3 regions of the Rhizobium sp. ARZ01 genome follow, and region 2 is predicted to be linked to each of the others. Evidence: riboswitches for the same ligand, from Rfam matches in the RefSeq annotation. Region 2 holds a riboswitch; each other region holds the start of a gene.
What was found. A riboswitch is a leader RNA that binds a small molecule or an ion and turns the genes downstream of it on or off. The one in region 2 is predicted to bind cobalamin.

Region 1 (7,544 bases), on a different contig from region 2:
ATCCTTTTATCGCTGGCCGTTGCCGGCCTCGCGCTCCTTGGCGACTTCGCCGAGCGGTTCCTCGTCGGTGAAGCCTGGCTCGAGGCGCTGGTGCTGGCGATTCTTCTCGGCGCGGCTATCCGACTGCTTCTTCCGCGCCCTGCTTCCTTCGACCCCGGTATCGAATTCAGCGCCAAATATTTCCTTGAGATCGCCATCGTCCTGCTTGGTGCAGGTGTCAGTGCGGCCGCGCTGGCATCAATCGGACCGGCCATGCTCGGCGCAATCGCGTTCGTCGTCTTCTGCGTCCTTGCTGCAAGCTACGGCATCGGGCGCCTGCTCGGTCTGCCGAAGCGGATGGCCGTGCTGGTCGCCTGCGGCAACTCGATCTGCGGCAATTCGGCGATCGCCGCGGCTGCGCCGGTCATCCATGCCCAGTCCGACGATGTGGCGTCGTCGGTCGCGTTCACGGCGGTTCTCGGCGTGCTTACGGTTCTGCTCCTGCCGCTGCTCGTGCCGGTCCTCGACCTTTCGAGCACCAACTACGGCATTCTGGCAGGCATGACTGTCTATGCCGTGCCGCAGGTCTTTGCCGCCACGGTGCCGGTGTCGGCCGTAAGCGCGCAGGTGGGCATGCTGGTCAAGCTTGTGCGGGTGTTGATGCTTGGCCCCGTCGTAGTGACGCTTTCGCTGATCGCTGCCAGCCGAGCAGGAGCGGCCGGTTGCCGCCCGCCGCTTTACAGGCTCGTGCCGTGGTTCATCGTCGGCTTCTTGCTGATGCTTGCCGCACGGTCTGCGGGCCTGATCGGCGAACCGGTGGCGATGGCCATGAATGTGGCGTCGGGCGGGCTGACGGTGGTCGCCATGGCTGCCCTTGGGCTTGGTGTGGATATCCGCAAGGTCATGCAGGCGGGCATGCGGGTCAGCGCCACCGTCATCCTGTCGCTAATAGTGCTGCTTGCCGCAAGCTACGCGATGATCCTGCTGCTGCAGGTCACCGCGCCTTGACGGGAAGTACATGACGGAACCTACTCGGCGGCTTCGGCGACCGGTCCTGGCACATAGTTCAACACCGGTCCCAGCCAACGTTCGACATCGGATACGGCCATGCCCTTGCGGGCGGCATAGTCCTGCACCTGGTCGCGCTCGACCTTGGCGACGCCGAAGTAGTAGCTCTCGGGCGAGGCGATGTAGAGGCCGGAGACGGAGGAGCCCGGCCACATCGCCATGCTCTCGGTCAGACTGACACCGATCTCGTTTTCCGCATCGAGCAGCCGGAACAGCGTCACCTTCTCCGTATGGTCCGGCTGGGCGGGGTAGCCCGGAGCAGGACGGATGCCGGCATAGGGTTCGCCGATCAGGTCCTGCGGCGTGAAAGTTTCCTCCGGCGCATAGGCCCAGAGTTCCTTGCGGATATATTCATGCATCCGCTCGGCAAAAGCCTCGGCGAAGCGGTCGGCCAGCGCCTTCACCAGGATCGAAGAGTAATCGTCGTTGGCGCGTTCGAAGCGTTCGGCGATGGCGATTTCGCCGATGCCGGCCGTAACCACGAAGCCGCCGAGATAGTCCTGTTTGCCGCTATCCACCGGCGAGACGAAATCGGACAGCGCCAGGTTCGGGCGCCCGTCGCGCTTGGATAGCTGCTGGCGCAGGGTGAAGAAGGTCGCAAGTTCCGCAGATCTCGTTTCATCGGTGAACAGGCGGATGTCGTCGCCGACCGCATTGGCCGGCCAGAAGCCGACGACGGCCTTCGGCGTGAACCATTTCTCAGTGATGATCTTTTCCAGCATCGCCTGCGCATCTGCAAACAGCTGGCGGGCGGCCTCGCCCTGCTTCTCGTCTTCGAGGATCCTCGGATAGACACCCTTCAGTTCCCAGGTCTGGAAGAACGGCGTCCAGTCGATGTAGCGGGCGAGTTCGGCCAGATCCCAGTCCTGCCACACGCGGGTACCAAGGAAGGACGGCGTCTTCGGCCGGTAGGCGGGCCAGTCGGGCTTGAAGGCGTTGTCGCGGGCCCGTGCCAGCGGCAGGCGCTGCTTTTCGGCTTCGGCCCGCATGTGGGCGTCGGCGACCTTGCGGTATTCAGCCTGAAGTGTCTCTACGTATCCAGCCTTGTGCTCGGGTGAAAGAAGGCTGGAGACGACCCCGACTGCGCGGCTGGCGTCGGTGACGTAGACGGTCTGGCCGCGGTCGTAGCGAGGATCGATCTTGACTGCCGTGTGCACGCGGCTTGTGGTGGCGCCACCGATCAGGAGCGGAATGTCGAAGCCCTCGCGCTCCATTTCGCTTGCCACATGCGCCATTTCGTCCAGCGAGGGCGTGATCAGGCCGGACAGGCCGATGATGTCGACGTTTTCGGCGCGTGCGGTTTCGAGGATCTTCGCAGATGGCACCATGACGCCGAGGTCGATGATCTCGTAGTTGTTGCAGGCGAGCACGACGCCGACGATGTTCTTGCCGATGTCGTGCACGTCGCCCTTCACCGTCGCCATCAGGATCTTGCCGGCGCTTTCGCGGCTCGCGCCGCCATTTGCGAGCTTCTCCGCTTCCATGTAGGGGAGCAGAACGGCGACCGCCTGCTTCATCACGCGCGCCGACTTGACCACCTGCGGTAGGAACATTTTTCCCGCGCCGAAGAGATCGCCGACGACGTTCATGCCGGCCATCAGCGGGCCCTCGATCACGTGCAGCGGCCGCTCGGCGGAAAGGCGCGCCTCTTCCGTGTCGGCTTCGATGAACTCGGTGATGCCGTTGACGAGCGCATGCTCCATCCGCTTTTCGACAGGCCATTCGCGCCAGGCGAGGTCCTTCTCCTTCGCTTCCTTGCCAGCCGCGCCCTTGAAGCGCTCGGCGATCTCCAGAAGCTGTTCCGTCGCCGTCCCGCCGGCCTTCGGAACGCGGTTCAGCACCACGTCCTCGCAGGCTTCGCGCAGGTCCGGTTCGATCGTGTCGTAGACGGCGAGCTGGCCGGCATTGACGATGCCCATGTCCATGCCCGCGTGGATCGCGTGGTAGAGGAACACGGCGTGCATCGCCTCGCGGACAGGTTCGTTGCCGCGGAAGGAGAAAGAGAGATTGGAGACGCCGCCGGAGACATGCACATGCGGCAGGGTCGTCACGATCTGGCGCGTCGCCTCGATGAAGTCTACGCCGTAGTTGTCGTGTTCCTCGATGCCGGTCGCGACCGCGAAGATGTTCGGGTCGAAGATGATGTCCTCGGGCGGGAAGCCGGCCTGTTCCGTCAGGATCTTGTAGGCGCGGGCGCAGATTTCGACCTTGCGCTGCTTCGTATCGGCCTGGCCCTTCTCGTCGAAGGCCATCACGACGACGGCGGCGCCATAGCCGCGCACGAGGCGGGCGTGATGCAGGAAGGCTTCCTCGCCTTCCTTCAGCGAGATCGAATTGACCAGAGGCTTGCCCTGGACGCATTTCAGGCCGGCCTCGATCACTTCCCATTTGGATGAGTCGATCATGATCGGCACGCGGGCGATGTCCGGCTCGGCGGCAATGAGGTTCAGGTACTCCGTCATCGCCTTGGCGGAATCGATCAGGCCCTCGTCCATGTTGATGTCGATGACCTGGGCGCCATTCGCCACCTGATCACGGGCGATGTCGAGCGCCGCTGCATAGTCGCCTGATGTGATCAGCTTGCGGAACTTGGCCGAGCCGGTGACGTTGGTGCGCTCGCCGACGTTGACGAAGGGGATGTCCTTCGTCAGCGTGAAAGGTTCGAGCCCGGAAAGCCGCATGTGGCGGGGAATGTCCGGGATCGCCCGCGGTTTGTGGCGGGCGGCCGCGCCGGCTATCGCCTTGATGTGGGCCGGCGTTGAGCCGCAGCAGCCGCCGACGATGTTGACGAGGCCGTCGCGCATGAAGCCTTCGATCTGCTCGGCCATCTGCTCCGGCGTCTCGTCATACTTGCCAAACGCGTTCGGCAGGCCGGCGTTTGGATAGGCGCAGACAAAGGTGCCGGCGACGGAAGAAATTTCGTCGAGGTGGGCGCGCATCGCATTGGCGCCGAGTGCACAGTTGAGGCCGATGGAGAAGGGCTCGGCATGGCGCACCGAGTTCCAAAAGGCTTCCGGGGTCTGACCGGAGAGGGTGCGGCCGGACAGGTCGGTGATCGTGCCGGAGATCATGATCGGCAGCACGATGCCTTTCTCGGCGAATATCTCCTTGGTAGCGAAGATCGCGGCCTTGGCGTTCAGCGTGTCGAAGATCGTCTCGATCAGGATGATGTCGGCGCCGCCGTCGATGAGGCCGCGCAGCTGCTCGGCATAGGCGATGCGAAGATCGTCGAAGGTGACGGCGCGATAGCCCGGATTGTTGACATCCGGCGAGATCGAGGCGGTGCGGTTTGTCGGACCGAGCGCGCCGGCGACGAAGCGGCGCCTGCCATCCTTCTCCTGTGCCCGCAAGCCGGCGCGGCGCGCCAGCCGGGCGCCGTCGCGATTCAGCTCATAAACCATGTCCTCCATGCCGTAATCGGCCTGGGCGATCGTGGTGGAAGAAAACGTGTTGGTCTCGAGGATGTCGGCGCCCGCCATCGCATAACGATAATGAATGTCCTCGATCGCGGCCGGCTGCGTAAGCGTCAGAAGGTCGTTGTTGCCCTGCTGGTGGCAGGCACAATCGCCGAATCGGCTGCCGCGGAAATCCGTCTCGACCAGGCCGAGCGTCTGGATTTCCGTGCCCATGGCGCCGTCGAGAACGAGAATGCGTTCCCTCGCTGCAGCATGAAGCGCCTCGGCTATGTCTTTGCCAGTGCGGGGTTGAAGTTCGGGACCAAAGAGGTCGTCGAGGTTGGCCGATGCCATGGCAAAGCCCTCCGATGCAGAATGTCTGCATCGGAGATCACATAAGGATATCTTTATGTCAATATGTCTTTATGTAGTAATTCTAGTGTGGCCTCCCGGTCTGCCCCGCCAGCGTGGCGAAGAGGGAACGCAGGCGCACGATATCGGGATCGCGATCCGCGTAGCGTGCGAGCTTGCTGAGCTCTTTCAAGGCTTCGATCGGAAGGTCAGCCTCGCGTGGCTGCCAAAGCAGCCAGGAGACGAACACCGATTCCGGTCGCCCGGATTCGGAAGGGTTGGATTCGATGGTGGCTAGCATGACTTCCCCAATGCAATTGGGGGATGACCGGACGCACGCAAGCTGGAGTTCCGCCTTTTGCGGAGCAAGCGCACCCGTGGGACACCCCGCCCATGGACGTTACAAGTTCATCAGGGCAGGTCTCCTGGCTTGCGGGTCGGTGCGGCTGTCTTGCCTTCCCGGCACGATTTTGTGCCAGTGGCGTGGGCGACAGCAGCTCGCCGCTTACAGTTGCGGGGGCAGCGCCGGTCTTGACGTCCTTGCGGGACATTCGCACCGGCTTCCCTCTTAGCTTCCGGATCGAAGACGATTCGAAAGAACCCTGATGGGGGCAAATGGCCAGTTCCGGGCGATTGTGTCAACGCATCGATTTCAGTCTCGACAGGAAAAACGAAGCGCCGTGAAACCGACATTCACTGGTTGCGTTCAGGTCCCGTTCAGCGCCGATCGATTAGGCGGTAGGCTGGATATCCACGGCCATCAATTCTCGGAGGGTGTTGCCCTTGCGTTCCAGTCTTGTTGCAACAACCTGTCTTTGCGGCTAGAAAATGCTGTTTTCATGCACAGCGCGGCCGCGATGCACGTTTGCGTGTCGCTTGATCCATCTCGCACCCTTGAGGCGTGCGGCCTTACGTTTGTCGGCCCCTCGGGATTGGCGATGCGGAGTAGACGCATGATGGCGTCATGGTTCACGGCGGAACGCAAATGAAATCCGTTCGCCGAAGTCGATCCGCGGTCCGATGATTGCCGGATACATCAACGTTGCTCGAACCTAGAAACAAGCAAATGCCCCTGCACAATAGACCTCAGTCTTCGTCGCGCGAGACGGAATCCAAGCAGATCGACTACAACGATTCGATCCGGGATACCTATTTCACCCTCGAAGAGCTGAGTGCCTGCGGAGAAGACCTGGCACGTGATGGGGCAAGCGCCCTGCCGGGCTTCAAGCCGTTCGAGTTTCGCGCCCGACAAAAGGAAAACGAGCGGGAGATCTTCCGGGTCTATCAGACGATCGCCCGCGACGTCGAAGCCGGCGCCACCATTACGCCGGCGGCCGAGTGGCTGCTCGACAACTATTATGTTGTCGAGGAAGCAATCCAGGAAGTGCGCCGCGATTTTCCGCGCCGCTTCTACCGCCAGCTGCCGACGATGAAAGTCGGCGACGTCGAGATCCCCCGCACCATGGCGCTGGGCTGGCTCTATGTCGCCCACACCCACAGCAGCGTCTCGCGCGAAAGCCTGACGGCGATCGTCGAGGGCTTCCAGAAGGTCGAAGCCCTCAAGATCGGCGAGCTTTGGGCTCTGCCATCCATCGTCCGGTTCATCCTCGTCGAAAACCTGCGCCGCATTTCGAGCCGCGTCGAGCGGTCGCGCGGCATGCGCCGCAAGGCGAACGAGGTTGCCGATGAGCTGATCCGGCAGAACGATCCGGAGAAGAGCGTCATCATACTGCGCGGGATCGAAGACCTCGTCGCCGACAACACCTTTGTCGCGCAACTCCTGTACCGCCTGCGTGACGGCCTTCAGGCGTCCGGCGCTGCGATCCAGTGGCTGGAAAGACAGATCGAGGCGCGCGGCAGCGATCTGGAGGAAGTGCTCGTCGCCGAGCAGAACCGCCTGTCGTCGGGCAACGCCACGATGAGCAACCTCATCAAGAGCCTGCGGGCGATCGACGACACGGAATGGCCGGTCTGGGTCGAGAGCGTCAGCCGGCTGGACGCGGCCCTTCGCGAAGGGTCGGACTACACCGATCTCGATTTCGGTTCGCGCAATGCCTATCGCGACACCATCGAAAAACTTGCCCGGCGCTCCGGCAGGACGGAACTGGAGGTGACGCAGACCGCGCTCGCGATGACCGCCGAGGACATGGCCGCCGGCAATATCGCCGGTGCCCATGAGGCCAATGTCGGCTCCTACCTGGTCGGCGCAAAGCGCAAGCTGCTGGAAGAGCGCATCGGCTATCGCCCGTCGATCGTGCAATACCTGGTCCGCTTCACGCGGGCACTCGGCTGGTTCTCGATCGCGGGACCGGTGACGATCCTGACGCTCCTGGCGATGATCGGGGTCTACTATTTCCTCGGCCAGATGGACATTCCCGACGGCGCCTGGCTGATCATGCTGATCCTTTTCGCGCTGCCGGCATCGGAAGGGGCCGTTGGCCTCTTCAATACGCTGGTCACCCTCGTGGTGAAGCCGTCACGCCTGGTCGGTTACGAGTTCCGCGAAGGTATTCCGGAAGAGGCGCGCACGCTCGTGGCGGTCCCCTGCCTCATCTCCAAGCGCGACCACGTCGATGAACTGGTCCGCAACCTCGAGGTCCACTACCTCGCCAACCCGCGCGGCGAGATCTACTTCGCGCTGGTCAGCGACTGGGTCGACAGCAAGGTGGAGGAGACACCGGAGGACCTGGAAGTCCTCGAATATGCCAAGCGCGAAATCGCGCAGCTCTCGGCACGCTACGCCTATGATGG
Region 2 (7,544 bases):
CCGCCTTCATGACGCGCAGAATTTCCAGCGTACCGGCCGGCGTGTCGAGGCCGACGCCATTGCCCAGCCGGCCGTCGCGGTTCGGGTAGTTTGCCATGATGAGCGCAACGCGGCGCTCATCCGTATTTGCCCGGCGCAGGCGTGCCCAGTTGGCGGCAAGCCGTGCCGAGAAGCGGATGCGATCCTCGACCGGCTCCAGGCTGACGATGTTCGTTTCGACATCGGCATCCCAGCGGGCGGCGGCCTTGAAGGACACGGCTCGCGCCAGCACCCGGCCATCCACCTCCGGCAGGGAGACATTCATGCCGAGATCGCGCGCCATCAGCCCCTGGGCGGAGGCCTGCCAGGCATCGCGCGACGAGCCGGAAAAGATCACCTGCAGCACCTGCGCGCCCGTCTCGTCCAGCACGGTCGGCTTGCGATTGGCGCCCGGCGCCGAAACGGCGAAGCTGGTGGCATTCAACACGACATCAGGCGCAACCGCCGCAAAGGTGGCGCGCACGGTCTCGGTCGAGGCTGGATCTTTCAGGCTGGAGACGAAGATCGGTAGTGCCCGCACGCCTTCGGCCGCAAGCGCTTCTATCAGCATCTCAATCGGCCGCGTTTCACCGCTCTGGACGTAGGCGCGGTAGAAACTGATGGCGACGGTCGGCGCTTCGCCTCCCTCGGTGACACCGTTGACAGAAAGCTTTTGCCATTGGTCAACGTCGATGACTCCCCTGCCCGGCCAGCAGATACCCGCCTTCTCCAGCGGCACGGAGGGCGCCGGCTTTTCGCCACCGAACACCAACGCGTCCGCATAGGATAGGAAGCGGGCGGCGTTTTCGGCTCCGCCTTCCGTCAGGTATTCCCACAGCCGCAGCCGGTCCTCCTCGGCGATGCGGTTGAACGGCACCAACCCATCGTCGGGCCGATCGTCACCGGGCAACGCCACCACGGAGATGCCGTTCGCCACCGCGGTCGCGTGCAATGCTTCGAGCACGTAACGGAAATAGCTCGCCCCGCCGAGCGCACGGATGACGATCAGTTTCGCATGCCGAGCCGTCCGCTCGACATAAGTATCGACCGACATGGGATGGGTGAGCGATGCCAGGCTGGCAAGCCGCAACCGCGTCGAGGAATCGCGGCCACGGTGCGCCGCCGCAATCGACGCGAGTTCAGTGTCCGCCGCCGAGAGGAACAGGATATCGCCCGGCGACTGGCCGAGATCGATCGCCTCCTTGCCGTCGGCGATCGTGCCCTTTTGTGCTAGAAGGAGATGCAAACCGGCCTCCCTTTTGCCGAATGCCTCGGCACCGCCCTGCCCTTCAGGCTGCCGCGGCGGCGATCGCCGCGCGAACGGCAGTCTCGTCCATGTCGTGCAGACCGATCACGACAAGGCGCGTCCCGCGCGTCTCGCCCGACTGCCAGGCGCGTTCGAAATACTGGTCAATGCGGCTTCCGACAGCCTGGATCAAGAGGCGCATCGGCTTGCCGGGGACATCGGCGAAGCCCTTCAGACGCAGAACGTCGTGCTCTGTAATCACCCCTTTCAGCCGCTCGATGAAGACGGCCGGATCAGCGACGGGGCCGAGCTCGACGACGAAGCTGTCGAACTCGTCGTGGTCGTGATCATGCTCCTCGCCGTTCTCGTGCTCCAACTCATGGTGCGACTTGCGATTGGCAATGTCCTCCTCCGTGCCGATGCCAAGGCCGAGCAGGACGGCAGCGGCGACATCGCCGTTCTTCGCTTCGATCATCGCCGGCTTGCGGGCAATGCGGGAGGCGACTTCCTCGCGGACCATCTTCAGTCCTGCGGCGTCGATCAGGTCGGTCTTGTTGAGCACGATCAGGTCGGCGGCCGTCAGCTGGTCCTCGAACAGCTCCTCCAGCGGGCTTTCGTGATCGAGGTTCTCGTCTTCAATCCGCAAGGCATCGACCTTGTCATGGTCATCGGCAAAGCGACCGGCGGCAACCGCGGCGCTGTCCACCACGGTGACGACGCCATCGACCGTCACCTGAGTCTTGATTTCCGGCCAGTTGAAGGCGGCGACGAGCGGCTGCGGCAGCGCCAGGCCCGAGGTTTCGATGACGATGTGGTCGGGGCGGTTCTCGCGCTCGAGCAGCTTCGACATGGTCGGAATAAAATCGTCGGCGACCGTGCAGCAGATGCAGCCGTTGGTCAGCTCGATGATGTCATCCTCGCTGCAGGCCTCCGCACCACACCCCTTCAGCACGTCGCCATCGACGCCGAGATCACCGAACTCGTTGATGATCAGCGCGATCCGCTTGCCATTGGCGTTCTGCAGCAGGTTGCGAATCATCGTCGTCTTGCCCGCGCCGAGGAAACCGGTGATGACGGTGGCGGGGATCTTTTGCTGGAGCATAGGCTCAACCCTTCATTTTCAGCGGCAGGCCTGCCGCGACAAAATAGACTTCGGTGGCGACCGACGCCACCTGTTGGTGCAATCGCCCGGCGTGGTCGCGAAATTCGCGCGCCATCTTGTTGTCCGGCACGATGCCGAGGCCGACTTCGTTCGAGACGAAGAAAAGCTTGCCCGGCGCAGTCACGATCGCAGCGGCTAGATCGTCGAATGCAGCGTTCATGTCATGCCCTTCGAGCATCAGGTTCGTCACCCACAGCGTCAGGCAGTCGACAAGAAGGGCACGGTCGTCGCGCGCGGTGTCGTTGATACATTCCGGCAGTGCCAACGGTTCCTCGTGGGTGACCCACCCATGGCTGCCGCGCTGCGCCTTGTGCTGCTCGATACGCTCGCGCATCTCATCGTCCCAGGCCCTGCCCGTCGCGATGTAGTGCTTCGAAAGGCCCGTCTCTGCGACCAGCCTCTCTGCAAATGCGGATTTTCCGGAACGCGCACCGCCCAGAACCAGGACGGCTCCGGGCGATACGGTTTTCATCAGGCTGCCTTTGCGATCTTCTCGTTGGCGAAGCCGAGCGAGAGGCCAAGCACGATCCAGAAGAACAACGTCGTGGCGAGCGCCGCCACGGCGAACTCCGCGCCGAGGACAGCAGGCACGTCGCTGGCGAGGTCCGTCGGCTGCGGCGCGCCATAGACGTGCGGCGCCGCAATCAGGGCCATGCCGGCGACTTTGGCACCCAAACCGTCCTTCAAAATCAGGAGGTAGAGCCCGCCCGCCGAAAGGGCGACCGTCCCCAGCCACCAGACCTGCCGCTCGGCAAGGTCGGCTGCCGGAAAGCCGGGAAGCTCCGGCGGCAGACCGATGGCCGGCAGCAGGTGCACGGCAAGCCAGCCGGCAGCCCCCCAGAGAGCGCCGTTAGCGACCGTGATCGGGTTGCCCGTCACGAGGCTGACGCCTGCGAGGAGCAGGCCAAAGCCCGCACCCGCCACCAGATTGGCAAGCAGCGTGCCGGAAAACCGGCTCATGCCGAACATGATGCCGCCTTCCTCTTCGTCATGCGCAGCGCCGCCATGAGCGTAGGCGACGGACACCGGCGAGAGATAGGAACCGACCTTTGATAGGGCGGCACCCAAATCAAGGGCAGAATGCTCTTGCGTTGTCTGAAGATGGGTCTCGGTGCCCGTTCCAGCCGGTGCCGTCTCGGCTCCGCCGCCTTCATACTCCTCGGCATGAAGGATGAGCGGAATCACGCGCGCCTCCTGGGCGACCGTCATCAGGGCGCCAGAGAACAGCCCGGCCACCAAGGCGGCCAGGAGATATTTGACGATCATGTCATCCCCCTTAGTGGCAGGGGAAGCCGTAGGAGTGGCGAGTGTCGTGCGCGGTATCGTGCAGGACCGACGAATTGGCGAGGCCTGCGCCGAACACCAGGAATCCGCCGAGCAGAAGCGCTACGAGACCGGCATAGAGACGATCGTTGAGGGAAAGGGAAACAGAAGAAACGTTAGCAGCCATGACAACCTCCGTGCTGGCAATGGGGAACATCCCCTAGGCGGGCACTATGCCCTTCATTGGAGGCAGGTCTCCTGGCTCGTGGCGTCAGGTGCATTGCACCAACGGTCCATCCTCGCCTTCCCGGATGAAAGCAGCATGAAAGGCGGACGATTCGTAGAGATAGAGGCGTCCAGACCCCGGTTCATCATGCCGCCACCCAGTGGCTTTGCCGATCGCTTCAAGACCGGCTGGATAGGCCTCGCCACTCTACAGTCGCGGGGTCGGCCGTGATTGGAGCGCCCTGATTGGGTCCACCCCGTCACATTCCCATTTACGCGCCCGTTCGTTTCCGGACCGGCGCGCCATCCAATAGGCGATGATTATGCCCGGCGAGCGAGGAAGTCAATCGACCGTCAGCGTCATCCATATTCCGGAAACCGGCGTCACGACACCGGCCCGATCAATAACCGGGGCCGCTCCGCCGCATGCCGCCCTGATAGACCGGACCGTCGTAGTATCTCTCGACCGGCCCCTCGTAGTAGCCGCCGTAACCGCCGACGGGACCCTCCAGGTAACCGTCGACCGGCCCTTCGTATACGCCATAGCCGTCGACCGGCCCCTCGTAGATCCGATAATCATCATTGGCGTAACGGTTATCTTGATAGCGCTGCCGCGCCACACGCTCGCGATTGCGATTCGCGGCGAACTGGCCCGATTCGCGCAGTTGGCGATACTGCTTGCGGGTGAGGTAGCCATCGGCGCTATAGCCGAGCGAACGCTGCCATGCCGCAATTGCCGACCGGGTTCGCGGACCAAATACGCCATCGGCGCCGCCCGTGCTGTAGCCGAGCGCATTCAGCCAACGCTGCGATTGGGCACGCGTGCCGGCATCAAGATAGGCTTCGCGGACGTCCGGCGGCGTTTGGTACACCGTCGTCTGTGACTGCAGTTTTTGCCTGGCAGCAGGCTGTTCGGTAACGACACCGCTTGCGCTCGCATTGTCCTCTACCGTCGTACCGTCATCCTGTGCCGTCGTACCGATGTTGGTGTTTTTCTCGAGGTCGGCCAGGCGCCGGCGCGCCTGCTTGGAAAACCGGCCATTCGGATACTCGCTGAGATATTTTTCGAAGGCCTCGGCCCGGCCGTTGAGAACAGCGCGGCTCCAGCTATTGTCCTCGCGCCGAGCGAGACGCTCGGCCTCGTCGCTCTCAGCCTTGGTCGCCGTACCCGCTGCAGTCGAGCCATCCAGCTCGGTGGGCAGGGCTTCAGCATCCAATGCATCTGCGGCATTTGGAGTTTGCACCGGCGCGGTCGGTTCGGAGCTGGCCTTCGCAGCCTGCTCGGCCTTCAGCCGCGCTGCCTCTGCGGCCTCTTCGGCCTTGGCGCGTTCGGCTTCAGCCGCTGCTTGCGCAGCCTCTGCCTTTGCCTTTGCTTCTGCCGCTGCCGCGTCTGCCTTGGCCGCAGCCTCAGCTGCAACCCAGGCATCCTGTTCGGCCCTGATCCGAGCAGCCTCAGCGGCCTCTTCGACGCGCTTACGCTCCGCCTGTGCAGCCGCCTGCTCGGCATCAGCCTTTGCCTTTGCTTCTGCCGCTGCCTTGGCTTCTTGTTCCGCCTTCAGGCGCTCTGCCTCGGCCTTCGCCTGTTGCTCCGCCTTCAATCGCGCAGCTTCCGCCGCTTCTTCTGCACGTTTGCGCTCTGCTGCGGCTTTTTCTTCCGCGACGCGTTTTGCTTCTGCTTCCGCGCGTGCCTGCTCTTCCTTCCGCAGACGTTCGGCTTCCTCAAGCCGTTTACGTTCGGCTTCGGCGGCAAGCCTTTCCTCTTCGACCTTCGCCTTCTCGGCCTTGACCTTGGCCTCTTCCTCGGCCTTCAGACGCGCGGCCTCGGCGGCCTTCTGCTCGGCTTGCGCCTTTTCCTTCTCGGAAGCTGCAACGCCGCCCGCCTCTTGCGTCGTCTCTTTCGCATCGGTCGCAGGCTTGGCCACGCCGGCCGCGTTCAACTCGGCAAGGCGAAGCCGGGCGATCGAGGCGAACGTGCCGTTCGGATACTGCTTGAGGTAATCTTCGAACCCCGCCGGATCACTGCTGGACGAAACCTTTTGCCAAAGGGAAAATTCGGATTCCCATCGCTTGCTCGCGCTCACAGCCGGCTTCGTTTCCGCCGCCTGCACCGCAGGTCCGCCCGCAAGGGCAAGTCCCAGCAGGCTGGCCAGTCCGAGTTTCGCAAAACGCGCGCTGGTCATGCAAGTTCCCTTTCGATCGCTGCAGAGACGCCTTCGCAGGCTAGCCGCTATTGGACGCCTTCAAGGCCATGGTACCGGATTCCGGCGCAACTTTGGTGATTGTCGATCATAACCGAATTTGCGCGGGCATCTGCAATATTCGACGTTTCTGGACGGTCAATTAATCGGGAAAACTCAATCACATCGCATGAACGAAGCCAGCCATTGTGGGTCAAGGACAACCTCGAGCTCGGCTGCCACGCCATCTAGGGCTTCATCGACCGCCTTGCCATAGTCGAAGCCGCCACCTGCAATTCCGAACTCGGCCAGCAGGCCGGCCCGAAAGGGGGCACTGGACAGCAGGCCGTGCAGATAGGTGCCGAAGACACGCCCGTCCGCAGACGTCGCCCCGTCGGCGCGGCCGTCGATCGCCACAGCCGGCCTGGCACAATCGGGGCCGGTGGTCCGGCCGAGATGAATCTCATATCCTTCAAGCGGAACGTCATAGCGAAGCGAACGCGCAACACTGTTGCGCACTGTTTTTTCCGGCGCCATTTCGGTCTCCACCTCAAGCAGACCGAGCCCTTCGACCTCGCGATCGCTCCCCTCGATGCCGAGAGGATCGGTCACACGCCGGCCGAGCATCTGGTAGCCGCCGCAGATCCCGATGATATGTCCGCCGCGGCGATGATGCTGTTCCAGATCACGGTCCCAACCTTGGGCCCGAAAATCGCTGAGGTCGGCGATGGTGGATTTCGAACCGGGAAGGATGACGAGACCGGCATCCGCGGGGATGCGCTCGCCGCGGCGGACGAAAACGAGATCGACGTCCGGTTCCTGGCGCAGCGGATCGAAATCGTCAAAATTGGCAATACGGGACAACACCGGCACCGCCACCCGCAGCGCCCGAGCCTGCCCTGTCGTCAGCCGCTCCAGCACCACGGAATCCTCAGCCGGCAGCCGCCGGGCATGTTTCAGCCACGGCACGACGCCGAAGCAGGGCCAGCCGGTGTGCGCCCCGACCGCCCTGATGCCGTCGTCGAAAAGCGAAACGTCGCCACGGAACTTGTTGATGAGGTAGCCGGTCACCATCGACCGGTCTTCCTCGGGAAGGATCGCATGGGTTCCGACGAGGGAGGCGATGACGCCGCCGCGATCGATATCGCCCACCAGCACGACGGGCACGCCGGCCCGCGTCGCAAACCCCATATTGGCGATATCGCCGGCCCTGAGGTTGATCTCCGCCGGCGAGCCGGCTCCTTCGACCACGACAAGGTCGGCGCCTTCGCTGACCGCTTCGAAACTATCCAGCACTGCACTCAGCAATTTCGGCTTCAAAGCCTGGTAGTCCCGCCCCTTTGCCTGGCCGAAAACCTTGCCCTGGACTACGATCTGACTACCGGTGTCGGACTGCGGCTTGAGAAGTACCGGGTTCATATGCACCGAAGACGGCACACGCGCGGCCAACGCC
Region 3 (7,544 bases), 380 kb from region 2:
GACGGAAGGGTCAGTCCTTCTTGCGGCTGAGGAGGAAGAAGATGGTGACGATGACGATCGAGAGCGCCAGAAACATCGTCGAGATGGCGTTCATCTCTGGGGTCACGGCGCGCCGCAACTGGCCCAGCATGTAGGTGGGCAGTGTTTCCTGTCCTGCCGATTTGATGAATTCCGTAATCACGACGTCGTCGAGCGAGACGACGAAGGCGAGCATGAAACCGGCGAGGATGGCTGGCCACAGGAGCGGGAAGGTAACCCGTCGGAACACCATCCAGGGGCGTGCATAGAGGTCTGCCGCCGCTCGATCGAGGGACAGATCCATCGTCTGGAGGCGCGCGCGGATCGGCAGGAAAGCGAAGGGAATGCAGAAGGCGATGTGCGCGATGATCAGGTAGCCAATCCCGGTGTAGCCAGTCCAGACCTTTATCCGCGAAAAGACCACGAGAAGCGCCACCGCGGTGACGATTTCGGGAATCATGAGCGGCTGATTGATGAAGGCGACCTTGAACGTCAGCCCGCGGTAGGCCGCGGTGCGTGTAGTGGCGAGTGCAGCCATCGTTGCGGCGATGGTCGCGACAGGCGCGGCAATCAGGGCGACGGTGAGCGACCTGATCGTCGCATCTATGATGCGTTCATTGTTCCAGGCCGTCGAGAACCACCGCATCGACAGACCGTCGAGCGTACCGACCGTGGTTCCGGCGTTAAAGGCGAAAACCACCATCGTCGCGATCGGCAAGTAGAGAAGAACGAAGCAAAGAAGGGCGATGGGGGTAAACCCGCGCTGGCGCCTCACCGAATGCCTAGCCATGATGATCGCTCCCGGATTTCGACGCGGTGCGCACATAGACGAGGAGGGCCAGCATGACGATGCCGGTGAGCGTGATGGAGAGAGCCGCCCCCAGCGGCCAATTGCGTCCCTGACCGAACTGGAGCTCAATCAGGTTGCCGAGCATCAGGCTCTTTCCCCCCCCCATAAGCCGGGGCGTAACATAAGCTCCGAGCGATGGTATGAAGACCAGAATCGATCCGGCGACGATGCCCGGCCGCACCATCGGAATGATGATCCGACGCAAAATCTTGAAGTTGTTGGCGTAAAGATCAGATGCCGCCTCGGCATAGCGGAAATCGAACCGCTCGAGGCTCGCATAGAGCGGAAGGACCATCAGCGGCAAATAGACATAGGCCATACCCAGAAGGATGCCGAGCTCGGTAAACATAACCTGTAACGGCCGCTCAACTACGCCGATCCAGAGGAGCGCGTTGTTCAACACGCCTTCGTTGCGGAACACCTCCTGAATGGCGAACGTGCGGATCAGCAGGTTAGTCCAGAAGGGCAGGGTTATCAGAAACAACCACAAGTCCCGCCACTGCCGGCCACGGGTGGCGATGAAATAAGCTGTGGGAAAGCCCAGGAGCAGCGTTACGAGCGTTGTGATAAGAGACAGCTTCACGGAACGCCACAGGATGGTCAGATGTGCGTCCGCGAGTGTTACGGTGTCATCGAACAGGTCGCGCTCGAAGAAAACGCTGAACCAGCCGTCGAGCGAGAACTGCCAGTATTTGACGTCGCCATATTCGCCCTTGACCATGACTGAATAGAGCACGACCACCGCAAGCGGCCCGATCGCCGCCAGAAAAACGATCAGCAGGGCCGGGGAGGCGAGCCACCAGCGGTTTCGCACGTCCTCGCGCGCAGCGGCCAGGGCGAATTGCGCAGCATTCGTCATGGTCAGCCTCTCAGAACTTGAGCGGCGGCCGGGTCGAATACCACGCCGACCGTGGCTCCGGCCATCAGAGCCGCGTCCTGCGACGGGCTGTTCTGGCGGCGCACTACGAACTGGTCTCCATCGGCAAGCCGGACATGCAGGTGGGTGTCGGTGCCGAAATACACGATGCTCTCCAGCGTCCCGCTCAGAGAGGAGGGCCTTTGATCGGTGTGGATTTGGGCATGCTCGGGACGGACAATGACCGTCACCTTGCCCTCCTGCGGTGCTGAGGCCGGAAGCCGGGCAACGATCTCGGCGCCGGACGCAAGCCGAACCCGCGCCCGACCCTCTTCGACGCCAACGATCTCGCCATTCAGGAAATTCGCTTCACCGATAAAATCGGCGACGAACCGGTCGCCGGGACTGTCATAGATCTCGCGCGGGTTGCCCACTTGCAGGATTTGGCCGCTGGAAAGAACCGCAATGCGGTCCGACATGGTCAGCGCTTCTTCCTGGTCGTGGGTGACAAAGATGAAGGTGATACCGGTTTCGAGCTGAAGACGCTTCAGTTCGATCTGCATCTCCTTGCGCAGCTTGTAGTCGAGCGCGCTCAGCGGCTCATCCAGGAGAAGCACCTTCGGGGCAGGCGCCAGTGCACGTGCCAGAGCCACACGCTGCTGCTGGCCGCCGGAAAGCTCGGTTGTCCTGCGGTGCCTTAGGCTCTCCATCCGCACGAGACGCAGCATCTCCTCCACGCGCGCAGCGATCACCGCCTTTGGCTTGCCCAACATTTCCAGACCGAACCCGATATTTTCACTGACGGTCATGTGCGGAAACAGGGCGTAATTCTGGAATACCGTGTTGATCGGCCGCTGATAGGGCGGCAGCGCAGCAATATCCTTGCCGTGCAGAAGAATTGCGCCGTCGGTCGGATATTCGAATCCAGCGATCAGCCGCAGAAGCGTCGTCTTTCCGCAGCCCGACGGGCCGAGAAGGGTGAAGAACTCGTTTTCACGGATCGAGACGGACACGCCTTCCAGCGCCTTGAAAGCCCCGAACAGTTTCGTGACGTCACGGATTTCAATTGCGGACTTCTCATCTGGCAAAGCGTGTCTCCCCCCTGCTAAGCCACATCCGCCGTATGACCGGCTGCAATGTCCTGTTGGGTGCCAGTAGAAAAAAGACTGAACACTTAGTCAATAAGTTTTTACGGCGAGACCCGATTTGTTGTCGTGTTGGCAACAAGGTCGGTATGGCCGTTCTCGTTGCCAAACGCTACTTGGGAGGAGGGCAGATGCCGCCACTGCTCGACTGTCTGGAGAATCGACTCCAAGTGCAATATGGGCGTGTGCAGGATAGGGGGATCACCCGCCTTCGCGCGAATGCGCCATGAACATCTCGGCAGGTGTTCTGAAGCCGAGGCACTTGCGTGGCAGTGAATTGAGGTGATGGGCGAGGGCGACGAGTTGGGACTGACCCCACCGTGGCCAGATCCGTGTCGCCAGGCATGAAGCGGCGGATGCGCTTGTTGGCGTTCTCGACGGCACCTTTCTGCCACGGCGAATTGGGATCGCAGAACCAGCTTCTCGCACCGATGCTATCTTCCAGAGCCCGATAGCCCATGAACTCCGTACCGCGGTCGAAGGTGAAGCTGCGGCGGGCATGCGACGGCAGGGGCGAGAACGCATGGATGATCTTGTCCATGATCGGCTGTGAGTGCCGGCTCCTGTTCTTGATCATGACCGTGTAGCGGCTCTTGCGCTCGACGAGGGTGGTGACGTTGGCTTCGCCGAGCGCGCGCCGAAAGATCCGAAGATCGCCTTCCCAATGGCCAAAGTCCGAGCGATCGTCAATAAATTCAGGACGTTGACCGATTCTGCAATCGATCGGGATGCGCGAACCGCGTGGCTGGCGGGTTCCGCGCCGTCGCCGTTTGCGCCGAGCCTCGGGAAGGTGGCGGTAGAGCCCCATAGATCGTTTCCGGGCAAATGCGGACGGGACTCACGCCATCGGCAACCAGGCGACCGGCGATCTGCTCCGGCGACCAATGCGCCTTCAGTCGATCGATCACGAACACGCGCAGATCGGGATGCCGCCTGAGCTTGCGCAAGCGCCGCCGCCGTTCCTTGGCTATGTCGTCAGCAACGGTGCAGTAGTAACCGCTGTATTCGGGAACTCGGCATCTTGAAACGTATTGCGTCTCAGTTCGCGATAGATCGTCGAGCGGTGACGGCCAAGCAGGCGCGCGATCTCGCCAACAGGGACCTTGCGTCCTTTCAGATGATGAAGTCGTCGACGATCGGGCAGGGAAAGCTGCGAATAGCAAAGCGACATGCGAAATATCTCCAATGCGAAACCATTGTTTTTATTGGCATGTCGCACTTGGAAATAGAATGTACCCGGCCACATACGGAGATTGCATAAGATAGATTATGGAACTTTCGAAGAGAAATTAGGGGTTATCGACCTGCTGTTCCACATTTTGACCACGGTGACTCGCCACAGGACATCGCCGACCCGCGGCGCACGACCTTTAGCTCACACATTGAGCGGGCTAACCTTCGGAGCACCGCCAGAGAGTGGTTCCGCGTTTCCAGGATGAGATATGGCCGATCTGGTGCCAAAGCCTCAATCGCCTATCATAGAAATGTTAGCGTGTTTGCGATCTCGCGCGGAATTGCGGGAACGACAAAACCGGCGAGATACTGGCATGAAGGCTGCGACAAATGCCCTTTTAGTATCCATGGCATCTGCGGAAACCTCTAGAGAAAGCCTCATTTCGATGGGGTTGAAGCGGCAGGAGCCGCGTCTTGGCCCCTGCCGCTTCGATCACATGGCGTGATCATCCAGTCACGCAACCGCCAAGCCGAACTTGACTACGACGGGCAGTTCGCCGCCCATCGATGTTCGCGAGCATCTCGTTCATCACGTACGAGCTGGGTGATTATGTCCGCGTGGGCGTCCTGGCGACCCCATTCTTCGAAATGCACAAGGGATCCAATCGAAAGGCGATCGCGCCAGCCTGCTTTTTCCAACTCGGGGCGATCATGATAGCCTTTCACCTGCCCGACACATAGATAGGCAATCGGAACAATTCGCTTCGGTATATTCAGAATACGTTGCACTGTTCCATTGTCGAAGATGCTCACCCAGCCAACGCCAAGCCCTTCGGCGCGCGCGGCAAGCCACAGGTTCTGGACCGCGCAGGCGGTGCTATAGAGATCCATCGCCCGAATGTGTGTGCGTCCGATCACGGCAGGTCCGGCTCGGTCGCGATCACAGACAACGCAGATATTAACAGGTGCCTCCATGATCCCTTCGAGCTTCAGGCCCCGATACGTGTTGCGAAGCGGTTCGGGAAACAAGAGTTCCGCCTCGGCATGCGCTTTCAGGAACGCGTCATGGACTTGCCGGCGCGTCCCCGTATCCCGAATTATGATGAAACTCCAAGGTTGCATGAAGCCGACCGAGGGCGCGTGATGCGCTGCGAGGAGGATACGACTTAGTAGTTCGTCCGGAATCGAATCCGGTAGGAACTCACCTCTCGTGTCTCTCCTTGTGAAAATGGCCCGATATACACCCGCACGCTCGGTGGGTGGCAGCGGCTGAGCCGGCAAAAGACCTGAATAGTCCATCGTATTCCCCTTGTGGACGCAGACCCGTCTCGTCGTCCGTACGGACGGGTCCATCTTTCACAGGCCGGTCTTCTGACTCAGGTTCATCCTGCAAGAGCGCCTTCCCAGCACCGCCAGTGGCATTGGCCCTTCCAGTCCCCCTCACAGCGTTGGGCACGTCGCGGATTTCCACCGCGTTCCCGATTCTCCCCTTTAGGCACGAACCTGCCCGGGCACCTGTGCAATGACGCGTACTATCATTCAGGCGTCGCAGGTCCAATAGCCACCTACGCCATCTGAGGCTTGGAGGCGCCAAAATGTCACTCAATATTTGTGCTGGCGCAAACTAACCACCATTTGTACGTCTACAGCATGTGGTATGACACTGGGAGACGTGGACTTTATTGCGTTTGCTGCGGTCGTCGCCTTGACCTGGCCTGTTGTGCCTGCTTTAGCCCTGTCAATTCTGTTCCATGCGAGGCCCGGCCGATGAGCGAACTGCGCGTACTTTCAGATGCCTTCATTCCCGAACTGCCGGGCCGCTACAAGGGCAAGGTTCGCGAGAACTACGATCTGCCCGATGGCAGCCGGATCATCATTGCCACGGACCGTCTCAGCGCCTTCGACGTGATCCTGACGTCGATACCGTTCAAGGGCCAGGTGCTGACGCAGACTGCGCGTTACTGGTTCGAGCAAACGGCCGACATCTGCCCGAATCACGTTCTGGCCTATCCGGATCCGAACGTGGTCATCGGCACGCGACTCGACATTTTGCCCGTCGAGGTCGTCGTGCGCGGCTATCTCGCCGGAACGACAGGCACGTCGATCCTGACCAAATACAAGCATGGCGAGCGCGAGATGTACGGCATCCGCCTGCCGGATGGGCTGCGCGACAACGAGAAGTTGCCGCAACCGATCATCACGCCGACGAGCAAGGCCTTCGACGGCGGCCATGACGAACCGCTGTCTGGAGACGAAATCCTGGCCCAGGGCCTGCTGACGGCCGAGCAATGGGAAACCGTTTCGCGTTATGCGCTGGCGCTCTTTGCCCGCGGCCAGGAACGGGCCGCCGAGCGCGGCTTGATCCTCGTCGATACGAAGTATGAGTTCGGCACCGACAAGGACGGCCGGATCGTCCTCGCTGACGAGATCCATACGCCCGACAGCAGCCGCTATTGGATCGCCGACGGCTACGATGAGGCTTTTGCAGCGGGCAAACGTCCGCAGAGCTTCGACAAGGATTTCGTGCGCGCCTGGGTCACAGAGCGTTGCGATCCCTACAAGGATCCGATCCCGGAGATTCCGGCCGACCTGATCGAGCAGACCTCAAAGGTCTACATCCAGGCCTACGAGACCATCACCGGGCAAAAATTCGGTCCCGATCTCACAGGTGGCACAGTCCTGGAACGCATTCGCACCAATTTGCGGCCATACTTCAATGAGTGATAACTGAATAAGCTCAGTAGGTTATGGGACTTTTCCGAGAGCCTGTACTAATCCGCGTACGTCGTGGTATCGAGGGAAATCGCCTCATCGGTAACGTCGAACTCGATGACCATCTGGTCGTAGGCGGGTTCGACGTGATCGGGCGTCTCGCTCATCACCTTGTCATAGTCCAGCGGCGTATGCATGTGGGTTAGAACCGCACGGGCCGGTGCCAGCCGCTCGATCCACTCCAGCGCCTCGCCGAGCGAAAAGTGGCTCGCGTGTGTTCGGTACTGCAGGGCGTCGATAATCAGCAGGTCGAGGCCGGCCAATCGATTGGCCGTCGCTTCCGGAAAGGCGCTGACATCGGTGCAATAGGCGACGTTGCCGACGCGAAAGCCGAGAGAATGGATTGACCCGTGAACCTGCAGCAGCGGGTCGAACCGGATGGCGCCCCCTGCTCCGCGGATAACCACCGGCATGTCGATAGGATCAATCAGGTTCGCAGTGACGATCGGCGGGTAGAAACTGCCGGGAGGCGTCTCGATGCAATACGGAAAACCCTCGCGAATGCGCGCCATCGTCTCTAAGTCAGCCCAGATCGGCACCTGCTTTTTGCTGTACTGGACGAAGCCACGGATATCGTCGATGCCGTGAATGTGATCGGCATGGGCATGCGTATACAGCACCGCGTCGATGCTCTTGACCTGCGCGGCGATCATCTGCTCGCGAAAATCCGGCCCGGTGTCAATTGCCACCGTCGTTCGGCCATCCGGCCCGATCTGCTCGACCAGCAACG

Region 1: another riboswitch for cobalamin. It lies ahead of IB238_RS18740 (hypothetical protein); the one in region 2 lies ahead of IB238_RS08435 (CbtB-domain containing protein).
Region 3: another riboswitch for cobalamin. It lies ahead of bluB (5,6-dimethylbenzimidazole synthase); the one in region 2 lies ahead of IB238_RS08435 (CbtB-domain containing protein).

What each region holds. Positions count from the first base shown of each region.
Region 1 is NZ_JACVAE010000003.1:296,398-303,941, forward strand. Features, by position in the region: gene IB238_RS18730 (putative sulfate exporter family transporter) at 1-987, shown strand, start outside; gene metH (methionine synthase) at 1,008-4,796, opposite strand; gene IB238_RS18740 (hypothetical protein) at 4,879-5,094, opposite strand; cobalamin riboswitch at 5,191-5,413, opposite strand; gene IB238_RS18745 (glucoamylase family protein) at 5,860-7,544, shown strand, end outside.
Region 2 is NZ_JACVAE010000001.1:1,761,341-1,768,884, forward strand. Features, by position in the region: gene cobN (cobaltochelatase subunit CobN) at 1-1,264, opposite strand, end outside; gene cobW (cobalamin biosynthesis protein CobW) at 1,308-2,366, opposite strand; gene cobU (bifunctional adenosylcobinamide kinase/adenosylcobinamide-phosphate guanylyltransferase) at 2,371-2,898, opposite strand; gene IB238_RS08430 (CbtA family protein) at 2,898-3,692, opposite strand; gene IB238_RS08435 (CbtB-domain containing protein) at 3,703-3,876, opposite strand; cobalamin riboswitch at 3,920-4,229, opposite strand; gene IB238_RS08440 (peptidoglycan-binding protein) at 4,316-6,094, opposite strand; gene IB238_RS08445 (cobyric acid synthase) at 6,269-7,544, opposite strand, start outside.
Region 3 is NZ_JACVAE010000001.1:1,378,977-1,386,520, forward strand. Features, by position in the region: gene IB238_RS06605 (ABC transporter permease) at 11-808, opposite strand; gene IB238_RS06610 (ABC transporter permease) at 801-1,727, opposite strand; gene IB238_RS06615 (ABC transporter ATP-binding protein) at 1,730-2,812, opposite strand; partial or broken gene IB238_RS06620 (IS30 family transposase) at 3,071-4,040, opposite strand; gene bluB (5,6-dimethylbenzimidazole synthase) at 4,583-5,341, opposite strand; cobalamin riboswitch at 5,386-5,576, opposite strand; gene IB238_RS06630 (phosphoribosylaminoimidazolesuccinocarboxamide synthase) at 5,819-6,766, shown strand; gene IB238_RS06635 (MBL fold metallo-hydrolase) at 6,814-7,544, opposite strand, start outside.